One region of the Sinorhizobium sp. M4_45 genome, then DNA from elsewhere that is predicted to be linked to it. Evidence: predicted binding sites of a transcription regulator. Region 1 holds the regulator's gene; each other region holds the start of a gene.
The links. The regulator PhoB, encoded in region 1, activates phosphate uptake and scavenging genes when phosphate is short. The targets are predictions, from matches to a motif close to TGTCATNNANCTGTCAT.

Region 1 (7,764 bases):
AACTTGTCATGCGGTTCGGAGCCGAGCGGCACGGCCATGTTCATGCGGTAGCCGAAGCGCGCCGAGCCCTCGATCAGGGAGTGAAGCACGTTGTTGCCGTCGCCGGTCCAGGCGATCGTCTTGCCCTTGACCGGTCCCCGGTGCTCCTCGAAAGTCATGATATCGGCCATGATCTGGCACGGGTGCGTATCGTCGGTGAGCCCGTTGATGACCGGCACGGTCGCATGCTCCGCCATTTCCAGAAGCCGGCGGTGATCGGTCGTGCGGATCATGATCGCGTCGACATAGCGCGACAGGACCTTCGCCGTATCGCCGATCGTCTCCGCCCGGCCGAGCTGCATTTCCGTACCCGACAGAAACAGCGTCTCGCCGCCGAGCTGGCGCATGCCGACATCGAAGGAAACACGCGTGCGGGTGGACGGCTTCTCGAAGATCATCGCGAGCATCTTGCCGGCAAGCGGCTTCTCGGCAGTGCCTGCCTTGGTCGCCGACTTGCGGACGCGGGCATCGTCGATGATGGTCCTGAGGTCGGTGGCCGTCATGGCCGAGAGATCGAGGAAGTGTCTGGTCATACTGCCTTGTTTCCTGTCGTAGAATCCGTTTGTCGGCCCCGCCCGGGCCGGATCGATCCGAAACGTCGGGGCATTCAAGCCGCGGCGTTGCCGCTCTTGCCACTCACCGCCTCCGCGGCGAGTTCGAGCCGTGCCAGTCCTTCGCGCGCCTCCGCGGAGGTGGTGATCAGCGGCGGCAACAGGCGCAGCACGTTTTCGCCGGCCGGGACGACGAGCAGCTTCTCGGCGCGGATCGCCTTCAAAAGGTCCGCGGAGGGCACCTTCGCCTTGATGCCGAGCATCAGCCCGTCGCCGCGGATTTCCTCGATCACGTCCGGAAAACGATCCTTCAGCGAGGCGAGCCCCTGACGGAAGACGAGAGCCACCTCGCGCACCTGATCGAGGAAGCCTTCGGCGAGAACGACGTCGAGCACGGCATTTCCGACCGCCATTGCGAGCGGGTTGCCGCCATAGGTCGAACCGTGCGTGCCCGCCACCATGCCGGCGGCCGCCGCTTCCGTCGCGAGGCAAGCGCCGAGCGGGAAGCCGCCGCCGATGCCCTTGGCTACGGCCATGATATCCGGTTTGATGCCAGCCCATTCATGGGCGAAGAGCTTGCCGGTCCGGCCGACACCGGACTGGACCTCGTCGAGGATCAGAAGCAGGCCGAACTCGTCGCAAAGTTCGCGCAGCCCCTGCATGAATTCCTTCGATGCCGACCGAATGCCGCCCTCGCCCTGGATCGGCTCGACGAGGATCGCCGCGGTTTCTTCATTGATCGCGTTCTTGACCGCCGCGATATCGCCGAAGGGGACCTGATAGAAGCCCGGCGCCTTCGGCCCGAAGCCCTCGATGTATTTCTGCTGTCCGCCGGCGGCGATCGTCGCGAGCGTGCGGCCGTGGAAAGCACCTTCAAAGGTGATGACGTGGAACTTCTCCACGTGCCCCTTGGCGAAATGATAGCGCCGCGCCGTTTTGATCGCACATTCGAGCGCTTCCGCACCCGAATTGGTGAAGAACACCCGATCGGCGAAGGTCACCTGGGTCAGCCTCCGTGCAAGGCTTTCCTGCCCCGAAATCTCGTAGAGATTGGACAGATGCCAGACCTTGTCGGCCTGCGCCTTCAGCGCCTCGACGAGATGAGGATGGGCATGGCCGAGCGAGTTCACGGCGACACCGGCAGCGAAATCGAGATAGCGCGTGCCGTCTTCGGCGATCAGCCAAACGCCTTCACCTCGCTCGAAACGCAACGGCGCGCGCAGATAGGTGTCGTAAAGCGGCGTGGTTGCGGCCATGTCGAGCTCTCCTTCATTCCGGCGGCACGGACCATTCGGCCCGATAAAAATCAAAAATGCCGCCTTGCGGCGGCGACAGGCACTATTCCCATTTCGCACCGCGATGTCAACAAAACCAAGGTTTGCAGGCGCTTTGCGGATGCCGATTCCGAAGCGCGAAAAAATCACACTCTGGGACTTGCAAAAATGCAACGCTCCGACAGCAAGTTGGGGAAAACCGCGAAATCGATTCGGCGCGATTCCGGCGACTCTTGCCACGGAGTCACCCTGCCGGTAGGTTAACATTCAATTACTAGACGCATGCGGCGGACCTAGTCACCAAAAGTATTATCGCGTTGAATCTTCGGGTTTTTCCCGGAGAGCGGTGACGGATTCCGCCATCCCAACGCCGAGAACGGGGAGTGCAGAGATGAACTGGACTGACGAGCGGGTCGAGAAACTGAAGAAGCTGTGGTCGGAGGGCTTGAGCGCCAGCCAGATCGCGGCGCAGTTGGGCGGCGTCAGCCGCAACGCGGTCATCGGAAAGGTTCATCGGCTGAGCCTGCCCGGGCGCGCCAAGGCCGGAGGAAGCACGACCGCTGCAGCCCGGCCCAAACGGGCGACGTCTGCCCCGCGCGCGCCGAACTATGCTGCGCGTTCCGTAACCCGCACCGTGACCCGCACGGCCGGTGCGACCGCGCTCAAGGAAGAGCTCGCAGTCGACCTGGAAATGGACCAGGAGCTGCAGATCGACAGGAACATCGTCCTGCCGATGTCGCGGCGGCTGGAGCTCACGGAGCTTACCGAACGCACCTGCAAGTGGCCGATCGGCGACCCGCTCAAGGAAGAGTTCCACTTCTGCGGCAACGACTCCCCGGAAGCCTCTCCCTATTGCACCTTCCATGCCCGGCTGGCCTACCAGCCCTCCGCCGAGCGCCGGCGCATGCGCTGAGGCGCCTTGCTCATCCCGCTCTGGATGCACGACGAAAATCGGGGCCGGAAAGGCCCCTTTTTCTTTGCCATGCCGCAAGCCGGCACGGGCGCCAGCGACCTTCGGCCTCAGCTCTCCAGCGAATAGCCAGCGCCGCGCACCGTCCGGATGACGTCCGGCATGTTGGAAAAGTTCAGTGCCTTGCGCAGCCGCCCGACATGAACGTCCACGGTCCGTTCGTCGACATAGATGTCGTGTCCCCAGACACCGTCCAGGAGCTGTGAACGAGAGAAGACGCGCCCCGGTGAGGACATTAGAAATTCCAGCAGCCGGAACTCCGTCGGGCCAAGGCGCACTTCGCGACTGCGTCGGTGGACGCGGTGCGTCTCCCGGTCGAGCTCGATATCGCCGCAGCGCAGGAGCGTCGACAGAACCTCGGGCTTGGCGCGCCTGAGCATCGCCTTGACCCTCGCCATCAGTTCCGGCGTCGAAAAGGGCTTGACGACGTAATCGTCGGCGCCGGTGGCAAGGCCCCGCACGCGCTCGCTTTCCTCGCCGCGCGCGGTCAGCATGATGATCGGCAGGCGCTCCGTTTCCGGCCGCTGGCGCAGCCTGCGGCAGAGCTCGATACCGGAAACCCCGGGCAGCATCCAATCGAGGATGAGAAGGTCGGGCAGGCGCTCCTGCAGGCGGATCTCCGCCTCGTCGCCGCGAAGGATCGTATCGACCTCGAAGCCTTCCGCCTCGAGATTGTAGCGCAGGAGAACGCTCAGGGCTTCCTCGTCTTCGACTACGGCAATCTTCGGCAACATTCAGTAGGACTCCTTCCTACGCACGACAGCCGTCATGCCGCCGCGCACGGTGGTAGGCCGCGCCAAGGCGGCCGGAACAAATTCTGCATAGGCACCGGCTGCCGGGCGATCTCAGTCCGTCACGGAACCCAATGTCGACGTCATGTCGTCCTTCGGCCGTTCGCCCTGCGGCTGGGCGCCTGTCGCCATATAGTAGATCGTTTCGGCGATATTGGTCGCGTGATCGCCGATACGCTCGATGTTCTTGGCGCAGAAAAGAAGATGCGTGCACGGCGTGATGTTGCGCGGATCTTCCATCATATAGGTCAGCAGTTCCCGGAACAGGGACGTGTAGATCGCATCGATCTCTTCATCGCGTTCGCGAATGCTGTTCGCCTTTTCCGGCGAACGGGACGCGTAGACGTCCAGGACTTCCTTCAACTGAACGAGCGCGAGCTCGGCCAGGTGTTCGAGGCCGCGCGCAAGCTTGCGCGGTATGCCTGAACCGGCAACGGCAATCACCCGCTTTGCGGTGTTCTTGCCGAGGTCGCCCACGCGCTCCAGGTCCGCGGCGATGCGGATCGAACCCATGATCTCCCGAAGATCCGAGGCCATGGGCTGGCGTTTGGCAATGGTGACGATCGCCTTTTCGCCGATCTGCCGTTCCGCATCGTCCAGAATGATGTCGTCGGAGATCACCTTCTGGGCCAGGGCGAGATCGGAATTGACGAGCGCACGGACGGAGTCCGCGACCATCTGCTCGGCGAGACCGCCCATCTCGGAGATGCGGCGCGTGAGATACTTCAACTCTTCGTCGAAGGCGGACATGATGTGTGCGTGAGACATATTCGTTTCCTCGGGGGACGCGCTGTTCTGAATGGGCCTCGTTCGGTCTTGACCGGGAGGGACGGAAAAGCGCCGCCCCTCTCCGGCCATCAGCCGAAGCGGCCCATGATGTAGTCCTGGGTGCGCTGATCGTCCGGGTTGGTGAACATTTTATCGGTATCGTTCTCCTCTACGAGATTGCCGAGATGGAACATGGCCGTGCGCTGCGACACGCGCGCCGCCTGCTGCATCGAGTGGGTGACGATCACGATCGTGAAATTCGCCCGCAATTCGTGGATGAGTTCCTCGACTTTCGCGGTCGCGATCGGATCGAGCGCCGAGCAGGGCTCGTCCATCAGAATGACTTCCGGGCTGACGGCAACGGCGCGGGCGATGCAGAGGCGCTGCTGCTGGCCGCCGGAAAGTCCGGTGCCCGGCTCCTGCAGCCGATCCTTCACCTCGTTCCACAGCCCGGCCCTCTGCAGGCTCGTTTCCACGATCTCGTCGAGTTCGGTCTTGGTGCGTGCCAGGCCATGGATGCGCGGGCCGTAGGAGACATTGTCGTAGATCGACTTCGGGAACGGATTGGGTTTCTGGAACACCATGCCGACGCGGGCACGCAATTCCACCACGTCGATCGACGGATCGTAGATATCGTCCTCGTCGAGCGTGATCTTGCCCGTTACGCGGCAGTTCTCGATCGTGTCGTTCATGCGGTTCAAGGTGCGCAGAAACGTCGATTTGCCGCACCCGGACGGACCGATCAGCGCCGTGACCGTGTTCTCGCGGATATTGAGGTTGACGTCGAAGAGCGCACGCTTTTCGCCGTAATAGACCGACACATCGTTGCCGATCATCTTGTAAGGCACCGTATTCATTTTCTGCTCAAGAGCCTTTTCGACTGCAGCTTCCGACATGATGTTCATAGTCCTTACCCCACTACCAGCGACGCTCAAAGCGACGCCGCAAGAGAATTGCGCCGAGATTCATGAAGATGAGAAAGATCAGGAGAATGATGATCGCTCCGGACGTACGCTCGACGAAGGCACGTTCTGCCTCGTTCGCCCACATGTAGATCTGCACCGGCAGCGCCGTGGATGGCTCCAGCGGCGACCCCGGAAAGTCGACCACGAAGGCGACCATGCCGATCAGAAGCAGCGGCGCCGTTTCGCCCAGCGCATGGGCGAGCCCGATGATCGTGCCGGTCAGGATGCCGGGCATGGCAAGCGGCAGCACGTGATGGAAGATGGTCTGCATCTTCGATGCGCCGAGGCCGAGTGCGGCGGAGCGGATCGACGGCGGCACTGCCTTCAGGGCCGCCCGGGTAGCGATGATGATGGTCGGTAGCGTCATCAGCGTCAGCACGAAGGCGCCGACGAGTGCTGCCGAGCGCGGCATGCCCGCGAAGTTGATGAAGACGGCAAGCCCGAGGAGGCCGTAGACGATGGAAGGTACGGCCGCCAGGTTGTTGATGTTCACCTCGATCAGGTCCGTCAGCCGGTTTTTCGGCGCGAACTCCTCGAGATAGATGGAGGCGGCGACGCCGATCGGCAGCGACAGCACGAGCACGATCAGCATCATGTAGAGCGAGCCGAGAAGGGCGACGCCGACACCCGCCGCTTCAGGCCGGCTCGATGCGCCGAAGGTGAAGATGCCGGTGTTGAAGCTCTTCTTGAGCACGCCGGCCTCGGCAAGCTGGTTCATCCATGCGACCTGCGCATCCTTCACCTTGCGTTTGGCTTCGTCGACCGACAGGTCGATCTGGCCCTTGAAGGCGGAGTCGATGTTCGCCTCGGCAAGCAGCGTGACGGGAATCGTCCTGCCGATCACCGACGGATCGGCGACGACGATGTCACGCAGTTGCGTCCGGGCGCTGGCGGAGACCATATCGGTCGCCTGCTTCACCAGCGGCCGCTTCGACGGATCGAGGCCGAGCTGCTTGACCAGAGCCTCCCGCACGAGCAGCGGATAGTTGGCGGTATAGAGCCGCTTCGGATCGGTCGCCCGTTCGTTCTTCGGATCGATCACCTTCTCGGAAAACTCGATCGGCAACGTGATCGTCGTCTGCTGGAAGGCGGTATAGCCCTTCGAAACGACGCTCCAGAGGAGAACCGCGAGGAAGAACAGACCGATGGCGATGGCGCTGATTCCGAAGGCACGGAAGCGGCGCTCCGCGGCATAGCGGCGCTTGATGCCGATATCGCGTCGGCTTGCGGCAGGTCGGGTGGAGACCCTTACCGTCGGGGAGGCAAATTCGGTCATTCGTACTGTTCCCGATATTTGCGCACGATGTAGAGCGCGTAGATGTTGAGGCCGAGCGTGATGACGAAGAGCGTGATGCCGAGCGCAAAGGCGACCAGCGTCTGCGGCGAAGTGAACTCGAGGTCGCCCGTCAGCTGATTCACGATCTTGACCGTCACCGTGGTCATCGGCTCGAGGGGGTTCAATTGCATGCGCGCCGCGACGCCGGCAGCGAGCACGACGATCATCGTCTCGCCCACCGCGCGCGAGGCCGTCAAAAGCAGCGCCCCGACGATGCCGGGAAGTGCGGCAGGCAGGATCACCTTCTTCACCGTTTCCGAGCGCGTCGCACCGAGGCCGAGAGAACCGTCACGCAGCGCCCGCGGCACCTGGGTGATGATGTCGTCGGACAACGACGAAACGAACGGGATGAGCATGATGCCCATGACGATGCCAGCGGTGATGACGCTCTGGGCCTGAATGAAGTTCTGGTAGTTGCCGGTGACGAGACCGTTCAGTTGCGCGGAGATGTCGCGCAGGAAAGGCCCGACGGTGACCAGCGCGAAGAAGCCGTAGACGATCGTCGGGATGCCGGCGAGCACCTCCAGAAGAGGCTTGGCTGTGGAACGCAGCCGCGGGCTCGCATACTCGGCCATGTAGATGGCGGCGAAAAGCCCGATCGGCACCGCGAAAAGCATCGCCACGAAGGCGATATACAGGGTGCCGGCAAGGAGCGGCAGCAGGCCGAACTGGCCGGAGGCGCCGCCGCTTCCGGCCGCAGCGAAGCGCGGATCCCAGACCGTGCCGAAGAAGAACTCGAAGGGCGAGACCATGGTGAAGAAGCGGCCCGCCTCCGAGAGCATCGAGGCGACGATGCCGACCGTCGTCAGAATGGCTATGGAAGAGGCGAAGATGAGCGAGCCGAGCATGACGCGCTCCACCCGATTGCGGGCACGGAAACGGACGTCGATATTGCGGATGGCGTAGAGCCCGCCGGCAACGGAAACGAGCAGCACGACGGCGCTCATCAGCCAACGACTATATTGCCGCATCGCATTGAACTGCTGGGCGGACTGGATCATGTAAGGCTCGCCTTCGCCGGCAAGCGCCACGCCCTTGGCGGCCAGGGCTTCCCGCATGTTGGTCGAGCC
Region 2 (7,764 bases), on a different contig from region 1:
TTTGCGATGCCCTTGAATGGAAAGCTGTGGGCCGTGCGCCTGCACGGCCCGGAATATCGGGTCAGGCGGCGCGTGCCGTTTCGAGCGACATCGGGCGATCGAGGACGGTACCTTCGATGGAGGCCACCGCCTTCATCGTTTCGAGCAGGTTCCTGCTCACCTCCCAGGCAATGGCGACCGCATGGACGGAGCCGATCCTGTGCGGGTCGGCTATGCGCTCCCCCGGGCAACCCATGCGGCGGAACATTCGCTCCAGGAAAACGTCGGTGACCGTGACGATATGGCTGATGCCCGAGGCAAGGCTCATTTCGCCCACACCGCACATCAGTTCGGCCGCGGCGATGGTGACCTGGTTCGATGCGCGATCCTGGGAAATTTCGGGATCGATGCAGAAGCGGCTCGATTCCCACACCGACGCACTGCGGATTTCCGGATTGTCCCCGAGCAGGATCGGGAACGTATCGTCCAGCATGTTCGGACCGAGCGTCGGAAGGAGCCTGAGAGAGCCACGAATCTTGCCAGTGTCCGGCGAGTACGACATGACATAGAGCGGATTGGCCTTGTCGTAGTGGTCGATTTCCCAGTCCCCTTCGGTCTTGACGTCCCACTTCAAGAAGTCGTGGAATACGCGCTTACGCAGCCGGAACATCTCGTCGATGGCCTGGGGATGCTGGCTGCGACCGTTTCCGTTCACTATCCTGATCATTTTTCGCTCCATGCGTGATTACGCGATGTAGCGATGCTGTCAGGCTCGGATGACATATGTAACTGTCTATAGTGACAGTTTATTTTCTTGTTTTTTCCCAATAGATTTGTGGGGGAAACTGCGAGTGGCCGGTCCTGTCCCGGGCCGGCAACCCGTCAGATGGTGGGGATCAGAGCATGTCGAACAGCGTGCGCTACGGCTTGCGTGTTGGACACTACATTGAGTTTGCGGCGGGCATTGGTCATGAAGAAACGAACGGTTCGCTCGGATATCCCGAGAATGGTTGCAATCTCCCAGTAGCTCTTGCCGGCCGCCGACCAGGTGAGCACTTCGGTTTCCCGCCCGGTCAGGCGGAGATCGCGCTCGTCGAGCGCCCCGGCCATGGCCGAATGTTCGAGCATGGAGGCGTGGAACAGGTTGGCAGCCAGCTGGAAATCGCGCAGATGGCAACGGCGATAGGCGGACCACTCGACCGGCGACATATTGGCACCGATTGCGAGGAGCGCCATGCGGCCTGCAGGCGAGGGAAGCGGCAAGGCCACGCCTTCGGTGGAAAGCCCGATCTCCTCGGCCGCCTCGAAGAGGGGCTCGCATTCCGGAAAGCGGCGCCGCGCTGTCGCCCATTCCACAGGCCTGACACCGCCTAGCGCAAGCTTGAGGATCGGGTCGATCCTGTAAAGCTCCCTGGCGGCGTAGATTTCAGCGGCGTAGGCGCCGAAAGTGTGATGCAGGCGGCAGATTCTCAGACCATCCGGAAGAGACTCCGCCTCCAGATACAGGAGATGCGAGATGTTGAAGGTTCGACGCATCAGGGCGAAGAAGCGCTCGGGGTCGGCGCAACCTCCATATTCCACGATATCCAGCAAATTGAGGACAGCTTGTTGATTAGTCATGCCGTAACACCGAAACTTGCCCCTATAATAAACATGGTTTACGGCGGCCGGTTTTGTCTAGTGCAATATTTCATAAACGGTGCAGTAATCCGGTCTATACAACCTCAGGTTGAGTTTTGAGCCTGATATCGCCAGCGCGGCCGCGTCGTTTCGCTGGAAACAGCGCTTTTCGGCCCTCCATCGCCAATGAGGAGGCGCGCCATCCCTCAGACGGGATGGCTCGATTCGACGACGGCCAGCGCTGCCATGTTGACGACGCCGCGCGAGGTGACGGACGGCGACAGGATATGCGCCGGCAGCGCCGAGCCCAGAAGGATCGGGCCGACATGCAGGCTGTCCGTCATGGTTTTGACCACGCCGAGCGTGATATTGGCGGCGTCGAGATTGGGGAAGACGAGCAGATTCGCTTCGCCGTTCAGCGTGCTGTCCGGCATCACGCGTTGGCGCAGGACCTCGGAGATGGCGGAATCGCCATGCATTTCTCCGTCCACCTCCAGATCGGGGGCTAGCTCGCGCACGAGCTGCAGTGCGGTGCGCATCTTGAAAGCGCTCTCGGAATCGCGCGAGCCGAAGTTCGAATGGGAGACGAGGGCGGCACGCGGCGTGATGCCGAAGCGGCGGATTTCGTTTGCAGCCATCACCGTCGTCTGAGCGATCTCCTCCGCGCTCGGGCTGAAGCTCACATAGGTATCGGTAAAGAAGGTCGCTCCGCGTTGTGAGATCAGGAGGCTGAGCGCCGAGAAGTCGAGTACGCCCGACCGCTTGCCGATGATCTGCGATACATCACGCAAATGCTTGCTGTAGCGTCCCTCGACCCCGCAGATCAGCGCGTCCGCCTCGCCGCGCTTGACGGCGAGCGCGCCGATGACCGTCGTATTCGTGCGCACGATCGTGCGGGCCGCCTCGGGAATGACGCCGAGCCGCCCGACGAGGGCGAAATAATCATCGACATAGTCGCGGTAGCGCGGGTCGCCTTCGGGATTGACGACCTCGAAATCGACGTCGGGGCGGATTCTGAGGCCGTAGCGCCGCAGTCGGGTCTCGATGATTTGCGGGCGGCCGATCAGGATCGGCTTGGCTGTGCCTTCCTCCAGCAGAACCTGGGCGGCGCGCAGCACCCGCTCATCTTCGCCCTCGGCGAAGATGACGCGGTTCTTCGTCGCATTCTTCGCTGCAGCAAAGACCGGTTTCATGATGAAGCCGGAGCGGAAGACGAAACGGTTGAGCTTGTCGAGATAGGCGTCGAAGTCCTGGATCGGACGCGTAGCGACGCCGCTTTCGGCCGCAGCCTTTGCAACGGCCGGTGCAATCCGCAGGATCAGCCGCTGATCGAAAGGCGAAGGGATCAGGTAATCGGGGCCGAAGACGGGCGTTTCGCCGGAATAGGCGCGCGCGGCGACATCCGACGGCTCCTCGCGGGCAAGGCCTGCTATCGCGCGCACGGCCGCCATCTTCATCTCTTCGTTGATGGTGCGTGCGCCGCAATCGAGCGCGCCACGGAAAATATGCGGGAAACAGAGGACATTGTTGACCTGGTTCGGAAAATCCGAGCGTCCGGTGCAGATCATGGCATCGGGGCGCGCGGCGCGGGCCACTTCGGGCATGATCTCCGGCGTAGGATTGGCCAGCGCCATGATCAGTGGCTTTTCGGCCATCCGGGCCAACAGTTCAGGCTTGAGAACGCCGGCGGCCGAGAGCCCCAGAAACACGTCGGCTCCGCCGATGCTGTCGGCGAGCACACGATTGTCGCTCTCCTGCGCGTAGACGGCTTTCCACTCGTCCATCAGGGCCTCGCGCCCCTTGTAGACGAGACCTTCGATGTCGTGGACCCAGATGTTTTCGCGCTTGGCGCCCAGCGTGACGAGGAGGTTGAGGCAGGCAAGCGCCGCCGCTCCGGCACCGGAGGCCACGATCTTGGCCTCGGCAATGTCCTTGCCGGCAAGTTCCAGGCCGTTCAGGACGGCGGCAGCGACGATGATCGCGGTCCCGTGCTGGTCGTCGTGGAAGACCGGTATTTCCATTTTCTCGCGCAGACGCCGCTCCACCTCGAAACATTCGGGAGCTTTGATGTCCTCGAGATTGATGCCGCCGAAGGTCGGCTCCAGCGCCGAGATGACGTCGACCATCCGATCGACCGTCGGTGCGTCGATCTCGATGTCGAAGACGTCGATCCCCGCGAATTTCTTGAAGAGAACGGCCTTCCCCTCCATCACGGGTTTGGAGGCGAGGGGACCGATATTGCCAAGACCGAGAACGGCTGTGCCGTTGGATACCACGGCGACGAGATTGGCGCGGGCGGTGAAATCGGCGGCGGTCTCGGGATTGTCCTTGATGGCGAGGCAAGGTGCGGCGACCCCCGGCGAATAGGCGAGCGCCAGGTCGCGCTGATTCCCGAGTGGCTTGGTCGGCTGAATCTCGAGCTTGCCGGGGCGAGGATAGCGATGGAAGAAGAGTGCCTGCTGATCGATGTCTCCGCTGGCGGGAACGGCCTGGGATTTCGCTTTATCGCCCGTGTTCATGCCTTTGCATTCCTTGAATTCTTGCGTGGGACCCGAGAGCGCGGTTCAGGAAATCGCGTTCACGTCCGGTGCTGATCGATGTCGTGCCTTTTGGCATGAATCGCCCGGCAGGTACAGTTTCGACGCGGTTCTTTCCAGCCATGGCTACGCGGCGCTTGCTGCCTGCTCCGTGTCCCATGTCATCTTCCTGAAACACGAGTCTGATTTTGACGGTCGTGAAACGGCTAAACTAGGATGAGGCTGGCATGGCGGCGGCATCGGCATACCAACAGAATTCCGTTCTGAAACTGCGGACGCTTTTCATTTCCGATGTTCATCTGGGCTCGAAAGCGGCCAAGACGGACTTTCTTCTGGATTTCCTGCGGCACCACGAGGCGGAGACGATCATTCTGGTCGGGGATATCGTGGACGGCTGGCGTCTCAAACGCAGCTGGTACTGGCCGCAATCGTGCAACGACGTGGTCCAGAAGCTTCTGCGCAAGGCACGAAAAGGCACGCGCATCATCTACATCCCCGGTAATCACGACGAATTCCTCCGGGAGTTTCCGGGCGTTCATTTCGGCGGTATCGAAGTGGCGCAACGCTATCTCCACAAGGGCGCGGACGGGCGGACCTATCTCGTGCTGCACGGGGACGAGTTCGACGTGGTCGTGCGCAACGCACGCGTTCTCGCCTATCTCGGCGACTGGGCCTACGACATGGCAATCGCCATCAATATCGGCCTTGCGGCAATACGTCGTCGTCTCGACATGCCTTACTGGTCGTTTTCCTCCTGGGCCAAGCTGCAGGTCAAACATGCGGTGAACTTCATCGGCGAGTTCCAGAAAGTCGTGACCGAGGAAGCCCGTCGTCACGACGCGCAAGGGGTGATCTGCGGCCACATCCATCATGCGGTCATCGAAGACATCGACGGCATCAGGTACATCAACACGGGCGACTGGGTGGAGAGCTGCACGGCGATCGCCGAGCATCACGACGGCACGATGGAGCTCATCACCTGGCACCAGATGCGCGGCGACAGCGCCGCTGGACAGCGAGCCGGCGAGGCCGAGGCGATGCCCGTCAGGCGGCTCGCACCGCAGGCCGCCTGAGCGATCTGCGGGGCGCGGGAAAGTCGCGGAAGGGTCTGACTATCGTTCCGGTGGACAAGCGTCCGCGGTGACGACGAGCCGATGGCAAACACGCGCGCGGTTGTGTTACTGGTGGCCCACAGCCATCAGGTCCCTCCATGATTCCGTCATCTGCTCCCGCATTCGTCGCGGGGCCCCCGCCGCGCCATTTCGCACTCCGCATCGCGCTTCTCTTCTCAGCGCCGCTGATCGTCAACGGTTTCGCGATGCCGTACTTTCCGGTCTGGCTGAGCAGCCTGTCGCTCAGCGACTTCGAAATCGGCATAGTGCTTGCAGTTCCGATGTTCGTCCGGGTCATCACCGCACCACTGGCGGGCGTTCTCGCAGACCGCATCGGCGAGCGGGCGATCGTCCTGATCTGGTCGGGCATCCTGTCCTTCGCCGGGGCAATCGTTCTTTTCTACGCGCAGAGCTTCTGGCCGGTGCTCGTCATCTACACGCTGCAATCGGCGGTTTATTCGCCCTATGTGCCGATCGTTGAGGCGATCGCGCTTTCGGGCGTGCGGCGCTGGGGCTTCGACTATGCGCAGATGCGTGTCTGGGGATCGGTCGCCTTTATCGGGGCGACGATGCTGGGTGGCTGGCTGATCGGAGTCGTCGGCGGGCAGATGGTCCTGCCCGCAATGGCGGCAGGCTTCGCGCTCACCATACTGTTGGCGGTGGCCGCGCCGCGTGTCGGCCGTCCGCGCAGGCCATCACCGATTACCGCAATCACCGAGCCGCCGCCGCAATCGCTCCGCCAGGCGGACCTTCAACTGCTTTTGGTCGGCGTGACGCTGGTCAACAGCAGCCATGCGATGCTCTTCGCCTTCTCTGCCATCTACTGGCAGCATATCGGCTACAGCGGCACGCAGATCGGCATTCTCTGGAGTGCCGGCGTCGCAGCGGAAGTGCTGATGTTCTTCCTTGCCAGGGCGATCGTCCGCCGGTTCAGCGTCTGGACGATGATCTTCTCCGGCTGCGTGCTCGCGGTCGTGCGCTGGCTGATTTTCCCGATGGATCTCGGCTTCTCGGGCTATTTCGTTCTGCAGTGCTTCCACGCCTTCACCTATGCCATCATGCATACGGGCATGCAGCACAAGCTGGTCGAGCGTGTCGCGGAGGAGCAGGAGGCGTCGGCGCAGGGGCTTTACTTTTTCTACACCGGCATCTTCACGGCGATCTTCACCTTTCTGTCGGGCTATTTCTACGCCTGGTTCGGCGTCGACGGCTTCTACTCCATGTCGGTGGTCGCGCTTTCCGGCTGCCTTTTCACTTTCCTCGGCTGGTATCTTCAGCCCCAGAGGCTGGCTTCCGGCGGAAAGACGAGCGAGGCCTCGTAGCGAAGGCCCGGCGTGCGGTCTTTCGAAAGCAGCAGCGGTCCGTCGAGATCCACGAAATCCGCGCCCTGCGCGACAAGCACCGCCGGCGCCATGGCGAGCGAACTGCCGACCATGCAGCCGACCATGATCTTCAGACCGAAGGCTTCGGCTGCAGCGCGCATGCGCAGGGCCTCGGTCAGCCCTCCGGTCTTGTCGAGCTTGATGTTGACCGCATCGTAGCGGCCGACGAGCCTTTCGAGGTCCTCCGTGGCATGCACGCTTTCGTCGGCGCAGACGGGTACGGGGCGGGGCAGGGAGGCGAGTATCTCGTCGCGGCCGGCCGGCAGCGGCTGTTCGATGAGGCTGATGCCGTTCTCGGCGCAGGCGGTGAAATGGGCGGTAAGGTTGGCTGCCGTCCATCCCTCATTGGCGTCGAGAATGATGCGGCTCGCCGGCGCGCCGCTCCTGACGGCGCGAATGCGCGCCGTGTCGTCTGCCGTTCCGACTTTCACCTTGAGAAGCGCGCGATGGGCGTGTTTCGCGGCCTGGGCCCTCATCTCATCCGGTTCGCCGAGCGACAAGGTGTAGGCGGTGGTCAAAGGCGTCGGCCCGGCTATTCCGGCGAGCGCGGCAGCGGAGCTTCCACTGCGCTTTGCCTCGAGATCCCACAGGGCGCAGTCGACCGCGTTTCGAGCGGCGCCGGCCTTCATCGCCTTCTGCAGGTCGGTGCGTGTCATACCCTCTTCGATGAGCGGTCGTACGGTCTCGATGGCGCTCAGCACCGACTCGACCGATTCGCCGTAGCGGGCATAGGGAACGCACTCGCCCCAACCCGATAGCTCGCCGTCGGTAACGCGGCAGGTGACGACGCTTGCCGTGGTTTTCGAGCCGCGCGAAATGGTGAAAGCCCCGGCGATCGGGAAATGTTCGACGGTGGCTGTAAGAGAAATCGGCATAGAAACCCCTTGACTTCATCCGCTCCGGACCGCGGGCGGCGGACTTTCGCGAAGCTTCCGGCCCATTGTGTCATTTCTGTCGCACCAAGGGCACTGTACGACTTTGAATTCCCGCATGATTTTGTCATCAATTCGATTCTGGTTTAAGAGACTATGCGGAGAACGAACTGAAAGACCGATATCACGTGACGCGTGCCCAAACAGAGACCGCTGCCGACGTCGTCGTCGATGAGGGCGCCGCCGGAAACGGTCGGCGCTA
Region 3 (7,764 bases), on a different contig from region 1:
GCTCCGTTTCTCTCGGCCCTTGTGCGCATCGCGTCGAAAAGCAATTCGCGCGGCGTGACGTGGAAACGTCCGAGCCAGGCCTGGAGGAGGCGGCGGAAGCCGGCCGGCCAACCCTCCTGCTGGCCGAAATCGACGATATGCAGCGAACCGCCCGGCTTGAGCGCGGCAATCGCGGCATCGACCGCCTTTTCCCATTCGGGAACCATGGAAAGCGCGTAGGAGATGACGATCCGGTCGAAGCCTTCCTGATCGAAGGAGGCGGCAGTGAAGTTCGTCGCGTCGGCGACCCGCAACACTGCGTCCGGCCGATTTTTGCGCCGGAGCTTGGCTTTGGCGGTCGCCAGCATCTCGGCCGAGATATCGAGGCCGAAGAGGCGCGCACCGGGGTAGAGTTCCCCGAGCACGGCGAGATTGCGGCCCGTGCCGCAACCGACTTCCAGCACGGATGCACCCGGCGGCGGGTTCAATTCACGGATCAGCGTGTCCCGGCCGAAGAGATAGTATTTGCGAGTGAAATCATAGATGTACCGCTGATAGCGATACATGCGGTCCATGAGGTGAGCCTGGCCTTCATTCGCAGTCTGCACGGCGCTCATGCTTTCTTCCGATAGATGTGGAAGCCGCCATAGATCGCGGACCGATCCTGGGCGCCGAGCCTCATCGAGGTCTCGGCATCGTAGTGCCACTGATCGAGGAGCGTGGTGGAGAGGCGCCCCGGCAGGATGCTCGCTTCCGCCGCCGTGCGGAAGATCACCGCCGCGCCGGCGTCGGCGGTGCGGGTGATCTCCGTCCAGAGGTCGTTCAGCTGCTGGTCGGTCATCCAGTCCTGTGCGTCGAGGAGCACGTAGCGGTCAACGGAGGCGGCGGGCTTGCCGGCGAGAAGCTCGGTGAAGCTCGCATGGTGGATCTCGACGCGCTCCGCATTGTTGCGAATCGCTTCGTATCGCGATGCCTGAAGATAAGGCGGCAACTCGCCCTCGTCCGGCCGCGGGTAGCGCCGCGCAAAGGCCTGCCAGGCGAAGTAGTTATCGCGCAAGGGGAAATGACAGGTCAGCTTTTCCAGGCGATTGCGCAGCACCGCGGCGACGGATTTCTCCCTGCTCAGGCTCGCGAGTTCGTCGAACTGCTGCGGCGGGATGCCGAGGCCGAAAAGGGAGCTCTTGCGGCTGGTGATCCACCGGATGACCGGACGCTCGAAGAGCGGAGCGAGCTTGTCTTCGAAGAACTGCCGCTGCTCGCGCATGGAGCGCGCCTTCGCGAAATCTTCAGGATTGACGCCATGCAGCCGTGCGAGAACATGGCTCGCGGCAATGAAGCGGCCGAGCAGGCCGGTACGGTAGATGTTGCGCCGGAAGACGCCGATGCGCCGGCGGCCGGTGAGATCCCGGCCGTTCCAATAGGCGCGGGTTGCCGGATCGAGCTTGGGAGCGAGGAACACGTCGTAAGCCTGGCCATTCGTGCGCGTACCCTCGACGGCGAGGAACCGCACCACGTCCTTGTGGCTCGGCAGGTGGCGAAAGGCCGAAAGCTTCAGCCGGTTGAGCGCGATGTGATGGGGATTGAGATCGACCACGTCTATTCGGGCAGGCGCGGCCGAGAGGTAGGTCAGCATGTTGCAGCCGCCGGAACCGATCGTCACGATCCGATGTCCGGGGCGGATCTGCATCGCTTCCATGTCGACAATCGGGTCCTCCCAGATCTGCGGATAGACGAGTCCGGAAAAGAGCAGACCGAACAGGCGTTCGGAGAGACCGGCGGGGGAGAGAGCTTTATGCTGCAGGAGTGCGCTTTTCAGTTTCGGATTCTTCTTGCCGAAGCCGGCATCCGGGGCGAAGTCGGTCATCTTGCCTATCGTCCAGTTGAAACTGAGCTGCTTCTAAGGTGACTCGGCTACACTTTGATGACGAGGTTTCGCACAGGGGCTCGCAGGGATTCGGGTATTGCCCCTCATCCGCGTGCCGACAGCATTTCCCCGCAAGCGGGGCGAAGGAGGCTCGCTGCGCCTCTGCTGACGGATACAAGACGCAATGGTCATGTACACTGGTCAGGCGGGCGAAAGCGCAGTAGCACTTATGCGAAGAGCGGGAGGGCGAGAATGAAGGGTCTTTTGAAGACGCTTGGAGGACCGGTGGCGGCCGCGCTCGCGGGCCTCGTCGGTTGGCTGGCGCTGTTTCCGCCTGAACTCCTCAAGGTGGGGGATGGCTATGCCGCCAAGATCGTCTGCTCCAACGTGTTCCTCGCGGGGCGCGATCCGCAGGAAGTGCTGGCGCAGGACGTGCAGGCGCCTGGCCACCCGCTGCTGAAGCTCGTGCGCGTTTCGGTCGATCAGGAAGAGCAGAGCGTGACGGCGCGTATCCTGGGCTTTGCCGCACCAGGCCGCGCCGTCTACCGTCCGGGCCACGGTTGCGCCAATGTGAGCGGAGGCAGCGCCGAGGCCATTGCAGGGATGCGCGCGACCGAGTCGGCAACGACGCCTCTCGCCCACGATCCCGGCGCCGACTGGCCGGACGGGGACAAGCCGGACATCGACACGGCCATTCAAATGCTCGTCGAAGATCCGGCACTGGCAGGCCCGGGCATGCGCGCAATCGTGGTCGTCAGGGATGGCAGGCTGGTCGCGGAAACCTATGCGGCAGGCTTCGACCGGAACACGCCCCTGCTCGGCTGGTCTATGACGAAGTCCGTGACCGCGGCGATCATCGGCCGGCGCATTGCCGAAGGGCGGATGGATCTGACCCAGACCAATCTGGTGACCGAATGGAACGGCGACGAGCGGGCTCGCATCAAGCTGACCGATCTTCTCGCGATGCAGAGCGGGCTCGATTTCAACGAGGATTACGGCGACGTCACGGACGTGACGCGCATGCTCTATCTGGAAAGCGACATGGCCGGCTTCGTCGCCTCGAAGCCTCTGGAGGCCCCTCCGGGCACGAAATTCGCCTATTCGAGCGGCACGAGCAATCTTCTGTCCCGACTCTGGATGGAGACATTCGACGACCCGGCTGAAGCGCTTTCCTATCCGCGCGAGGCGCTCTTCGCTCCTCTCGGGATGACGAGCGCTGTGATGGAGACGGATGCAAGCGGAACCTTCGTCGGCTCTTCCTACATGTATGCGTCGGCGCCGGACTGGGCGCGCTTCGCCGAGTTTCTGCTTCAGGACGGAAGCTGGAAGGGGAGGCGGCTCCTGCCGGAAGGTTACGTATCCTTCATGCGCACGCCGACTGCGGCTTCCGGCGGCGATTACGGGGCCGGCCAGGTCTGGCTCCAGGAAAACGGTATCCGCGCCGGAACGGCGAATTTCCCGCCCGATACGTTCTGGATGCTTGGACATGACGGGCAGGCGATCATGATCGTCCCCTCGCTTCGCCTCGCGGTCGTCCGCCTGGGGCTGACACCGTCGCGCCTCGGCTACGACGTGCAGAAGCTGAATGCGAGGATAATCGACGCGCTCGATTGAGCGATGTCCGGCAGACAGGCCAGCCGCTCGTCGCGGCTTACCTCATATTCAGCTCGTCGAGCATGCCCTTGCGCTTGGCATGGTAATAATAGCCGCTGGCATAGAGCCTTACCGCGCCGTCGTGCTGGTTGTCGGCAACCATCCACGCTCCGCGCAGATACTTGGTCGCGTATTTGAGGTTGGTTTCCGCGTCGAAGAGCCCTTCGGCCGGGCCCTCATAGCCGAGACCCTTGGCCGTGTTATAGCGGATCTGCATCAACCCGAAATTGCCTTTGCTGTAGGCGCGGGGGTTGTAGTTGCTCTCGCGCCTGACCACCCGGTGCACCAGCTCGAGCGGCAGACCGTTCAGTTCGGCATAATATTTGATCAGCCTGTCAAGCTCCGGCCGCGAGCTGGTCGGTGCTTTTCCGGACTTCAGCGAATCGGGGATGACGCTTGCGACCGCGCCGATTGCGGTGTCGAACACGCCCGTCTTCGGGCGCTCCGTCGGAACGATCATGCGCTTGGCGACAAGCGTTTCCAGACCGACCGGCTCGCCGGTGTCGAAATCCGATTCCCACGAGGCGGCAACTCCGATAAGCGGGGCGGACTGATGTCCGGCGCCTTTCTCGGGGACCGGCGGCGCGGCTGCCGGGGAGGTGCCTGCCGAGGCGGGTGTCGCCATCGCTACTTCAAAGGGCTGCGCGGGTTTGGCCGCCGGCACGGCAACCGACTGGGGAGCCGCGAAAGCGAGAGTCGTGTCTGTCGCGGGCCCCGTCTTCGTTTCGCCAGCGAAATCAGTTCCTGTGCTGCTTGCCGGCACCGCCGACGAGGTTTGTGCGGTCAATGCGGCCGAGGTGCTCGCCGTTGCGCCGATCGGCGCAGGCAGTGCGTAAGCCGTCGTCTCCGTTCCCGGCTTCGGCAGTGGCGTGACCGTCTGCACGGCCGTTAACTCCGCAAGCGACGTATGCTCGACCGTGGAACACCCGGAAGCAACAGCGACGGAAACAAGGGACACGGCGGCAAGTGCCCGCTTCGAAAGGGGAATACGGAATTTCGCCATGCTGTCACTTTCGTGCTTCTGGGCCCCGTAGCCCCTGCAAATCAGCGGTTGCCACCCCGCCGCGCTTGAATCTCCATTAACCTATGCCGCCGGTTGCGGCAAGCGCGTGAGAGCATTTCAGAGACTGCTCATGTCAGGTCGTGGCGCGCTTCAGGCCCGCCGTCAGCAGGCCGGCGCCGATGAGCAGCGAACCACCGAGGCGATTGACGATGCGCCGGACATTCGGCTTGCGGATGGTGCTTCCGGCCGCGGCAGCAAGCCAGGCATAAAGCGCCGCGTTGATCGTGGCGAGTATCAGGAATGTCGTCTCGAAGATCGCCATCTGCGCGAAAAGCGGCCGCGACAGATCGAGGAACTGGGGCAGGAAGGCGACGAAGAAGAGAATGCTCTTCGGGTTGAGTGCGGTCACCGCATAGGTGTGAACGAAGATCCGCAGCGGCCTTTCTGCAGGACTCGTTTCAAGGGTGCTCCCGCTGTCGTTGCCGACCGGCGCCTTCCAGAGCTTGATGCCGAGCCAGACGAGATAGGCGGCGCCGACCCACTTCAGCACGGTGAAAATCGCCGCCGAGGTTGCAAGCAGAGCGCCGAGGCCGAGCATCGACGCCGTCATTGCGGTGAAATCGCCAAGAGCCACACCAGCCACGGTCGCCCCCGCGATCTTGCGGCCGTGGCCGAGCGCATAGGATATGACGAGAAGGATCGTGGGGCCGGGAATCGCAAGCAGCACCGCAGATGCGGCGGCGAAGGCGAACCAGTGTTCGAAGGACATGAGGGGGCTCCGCGGTTGAATGGCTGCTGAAGAGGAGGGAGCCATGCCGGCGCGCAGCCGTCAACTCCTCTCGAGCCGAAAGCCTCCGGTGAGAAGCGGCTCGCCGTTTCAGAAAACAGCGAACCGCTCCTCGTCCTTCATCAGTCGGCCACCTGCCATTTCTGACCGACGACATCCATGACCTCGCCGAACCATTTCGCGGACGTGTCGAAATGCTTTCCGCCCTTGATGCGCGGGAACTCGATCGTGCGCAGCCGCCCGCCCTGGTCCTCGTCGTGACCCGTCACGCCGGAGACCTTGTTGAGCGCGCTCTCGACCGCCAGATCGACCATGCTCTGGATGAGGCGCAGATCGTCGACATTGGCGGGGGCGGAGCGGGCATAGTAGCCGGACTTCTGCACCATGGACCGCTCGGCGCCGAGGAGCGCCGCAAACTGCTTGGAGAACCAGTTGCCGACGTTGATCGTATCGATCTTCACGTGGCCGAACGCGTCGCGCTTGACCGTCTCGCCGGCGGCCTCCCGCTCGGCGACGATGGCGTCGAGGCAGGCGCCTTCGCTCACGAACAGCGTGACGAACCCGGCGCGATCCATGACTTCGCGCAGGCGCTCGGCTTCCGCTTCCAGATCGAACGCCATCTCGGGAAGGTAGAGGCCGTCGATGTTCTTCAGCTGTGCGTTCATCATGAAGCCGTCGACATATTCCTTGTTGCCGGCCAGCTGGATATAGGCGCGCGCGGTTGCCGCGGTCAGCCAGCCGCAGTGGCGGCCCATGACTTCATGGACGACGAGGGTGCGCGGCGCAGCGCTCTGTTCGTTGCTGACATGGTCGAAGAAGCGTGCGCCGTATTCGGCCGCCGTCCAGGCGCCGAGTGTCTGGCGGATGGGCACCACGTCGTTGTCGACCGTCTTCGGCAGCCCCACGACCGTCAGATCGTAGCCGTTGGCTCCGAGATAGGCTGCGAGATCGGCCGCGGTGGTGTTGGTATCGTCGCCGCCGATCGTGTGCAGGATGCTGATGCCGTCGGAGGCGAGCCTCTCGGCCGCGACGCGCAGCGGATTCTCCCCTTCCTTGACGAGACCGCGCTTCACGCAGTCGGCGGTGTTGGTGAGCTTTACGCGGCTGTTGCCGATCGGCGATCCGCCGTGGCGGTGGAGCACATGCGCCTTCTCGCGCATGGCCGGGGTGATTTCGATCCGGTCGGCGAGAAGCAGGCCCTGATAGCCGGAACGGTAGGCCACGAGCTCATAGTCCGGCGCGATGTCCGTGTAGCGTTCGATCAGGCCGCCGACAGCGGATGAGAGGCAGGGCGCGAGCCCGCCTGCCGTCAACATTGCGACTTTCTTCTTGGCCATGGGGTCCTCCTGGGGATTTCGGCATCAAGCGATCGCTCGTGAGATCAACCGCATTCTAAATCCTTGCCTTAGATCAAAGATAGCGGTGGTCTAACCCAAATCCGATGGAAATTAAATGACAGGGTTGTGGATCACGAGAACCGGGAACCGGCCGCGCGGTTGCAGCGTTGCGCCTGAAGGTCGCACGGCACCGTCCAGGAATTCGATTGAGATTTGTGACGATATGAATTATTGAGGGGCCATCACAAATTCGTCATCCATGATGGTTGACGCGGCTCTGCCGCTTGCAAATCGCCACCGCATCAGATCATGCTCGCGCGGTGGACAGGGAACAATCGCACTCATGTCATTTTGGGACAGCCTCCTCAAAATCGTCACGACCACTGGTAACGCCCTTACGGGAGTGGTCGAGGCGGTCCGGACGCTCTTCGAAGGAGATCCGGAAACCCGGCGAAAGGTCGCCTTTTCGGTCGCCATGATCGCCCTTTCGGCGAAAATGGCGAAGGCCGACGGCATCGTGAACGAGGCCGAGGTGAGCGCCTTTCGCGACATCTTCAAGTTTCCCGCGGACCAGGCGAGGAACGTCGCCAGGCTTTACAATCTCGCCCGCCAGGACGTTGCCGGCTACGAGGCCTATGCGGAGAAAATGGCTTCGCTCTGCTCCTCTTGCGAGAGGAATTGCCCGATTCTCGAAGACATCGTCGACGGCCTGTTCCATATCGCCAAATCCGACGGGGCGGTGCACGAGAAGGAGCTTACGTTCCTGAGGCGTGTGGCTGAGATATTCAGGATGGACGACGAGCATTTCGGGCGCATCATGGCGCGCCACGTTCATGGCGACGACCGCGATCCCTATCAGGTTCTCGGCGTTTCGCCGAAGGATGACTTTTCCGCGATTCGCAAGCGCTATCGCGTTCTCGTTTCCGAGAACCACCCGGACATGCTCGTGGCGCGCGGCGTGCCGGAAGAGTTCCACGCGATCGCCAACGATCGCATGGCCGTGCTCAACGCGGCCTACGAGGCGATCGAACGAGAGCGCCGCGCCGCATGACATCCGAGACCTGCGACTTCCCCGGCGCTCACCTCGTGCCCTCGCCCAATCATGGCGAGCGCGCCGGCGGGCGCAGGCCGGATATGATCA

Region 2: the regulator PhoB is predicted to act here: its motif matches at 4,296-4,312, upstream of CN933_RS04285 (UDP-2,3-diacylglucosamine diphosphatase).
Region 3: the regulator PhoB is predicted to act here: its motif matches at 1,890-1,906, upstream of CN933_RS02020 (BtaA family protein).

What each region holds. Positions count from the first base shown of each region.
Region 1 is NZ_NWVE01000002.1:39,287-47,050, reverse strand. Features, by position in the region: gene argF (ornithine carbamoyltransferase) at 1-572, opposite strand, end outside; gene CN933_RS05825 (aspartate aminotransferase family protein) at 647-1,846, opposite strand; gene CN933_RS05820 (GcrA family cell cycle regulator) at 2,256-2,777, shown strand; gene phoB (phosphate regulon transcriptional regulator PhoB) at 2,885-3,568, opposite strand; gene phoU (phosphate signaling complex protein PhoU) at 3,680-4,393, opposite strand; gene pstB (phosphate ABC transporter ATP-binding protein PstB) at 4,483-5,298, opposite strand; gene pstA (phosphate ABC transporter permease PstA) at 5,312-6,634, opposite strand; gene pstC (phosphate ABC transporter permease subunit PstC) at 6,631-7,764, opposite strand, start outside.
Region 2 is NZ_NWVE01000001.1:846,001-853,764, forward strand. Features, by position in the region: gene CN933_RS04270 (acyl-homoserine-lactone synthase) at 62-706, opposite strand; gene CN933_RS04275 (helix-turn-helix transcriptional regulator) at 862-1,599, opposite strand; gene CN933_RS04280 (NADP-dependent malic enzyme) at 1,806-4,118, opposite strand; gene CN933_RS04285 (UDP-2,3-diacylglucosamine diphosphatase) at 4,364-5,209, shown strand; gene CN933_RS04290 (MFS transporter) at 5,347-6,570, shown strand; gene dgcA (N-acetyl-D-Glu racemase DgcA) at 6,522-7,505, opposite strand; gene CN933_RS04300 (ABC transporter permease) at 7,691-7,764, shown strand, end outside.
Region 3 is NZ_NWVE01000001.1:422,140-429,903, forward strand. Features, by position in the region: gene CN933_RS02015 (class I SAM-dependent methyltransferase) at 1-596, opposite strand, end outside; gene CN933_RS02020 (BtaA family protein) at 593-1,843, opposite strand; gene CN933_RS02025 (serine hydrolase domain-containing protein) at 2,096-3,457, shown strand; gene CN933_RS02030 (lytic transglycosylase domain-containing protein) at 3,495-4,499, opposite strand; gene CN933_RS02035 (LysE family translocator) at 4,633-5,268, opposite strand; gene CN933_RS02040 (pyrophosphate--fructose-6-phosphate 1-phosphotransferase) at 5,409-6,623, opposite strand; gene CN933_RS02045 (J domain-containing protein) at 6,967-7,674, shown strand; gene CN933_RS02050 (N-acetylmuramoyl-L-alanine amidase) at 7,671-7,764, shown strand, end outside.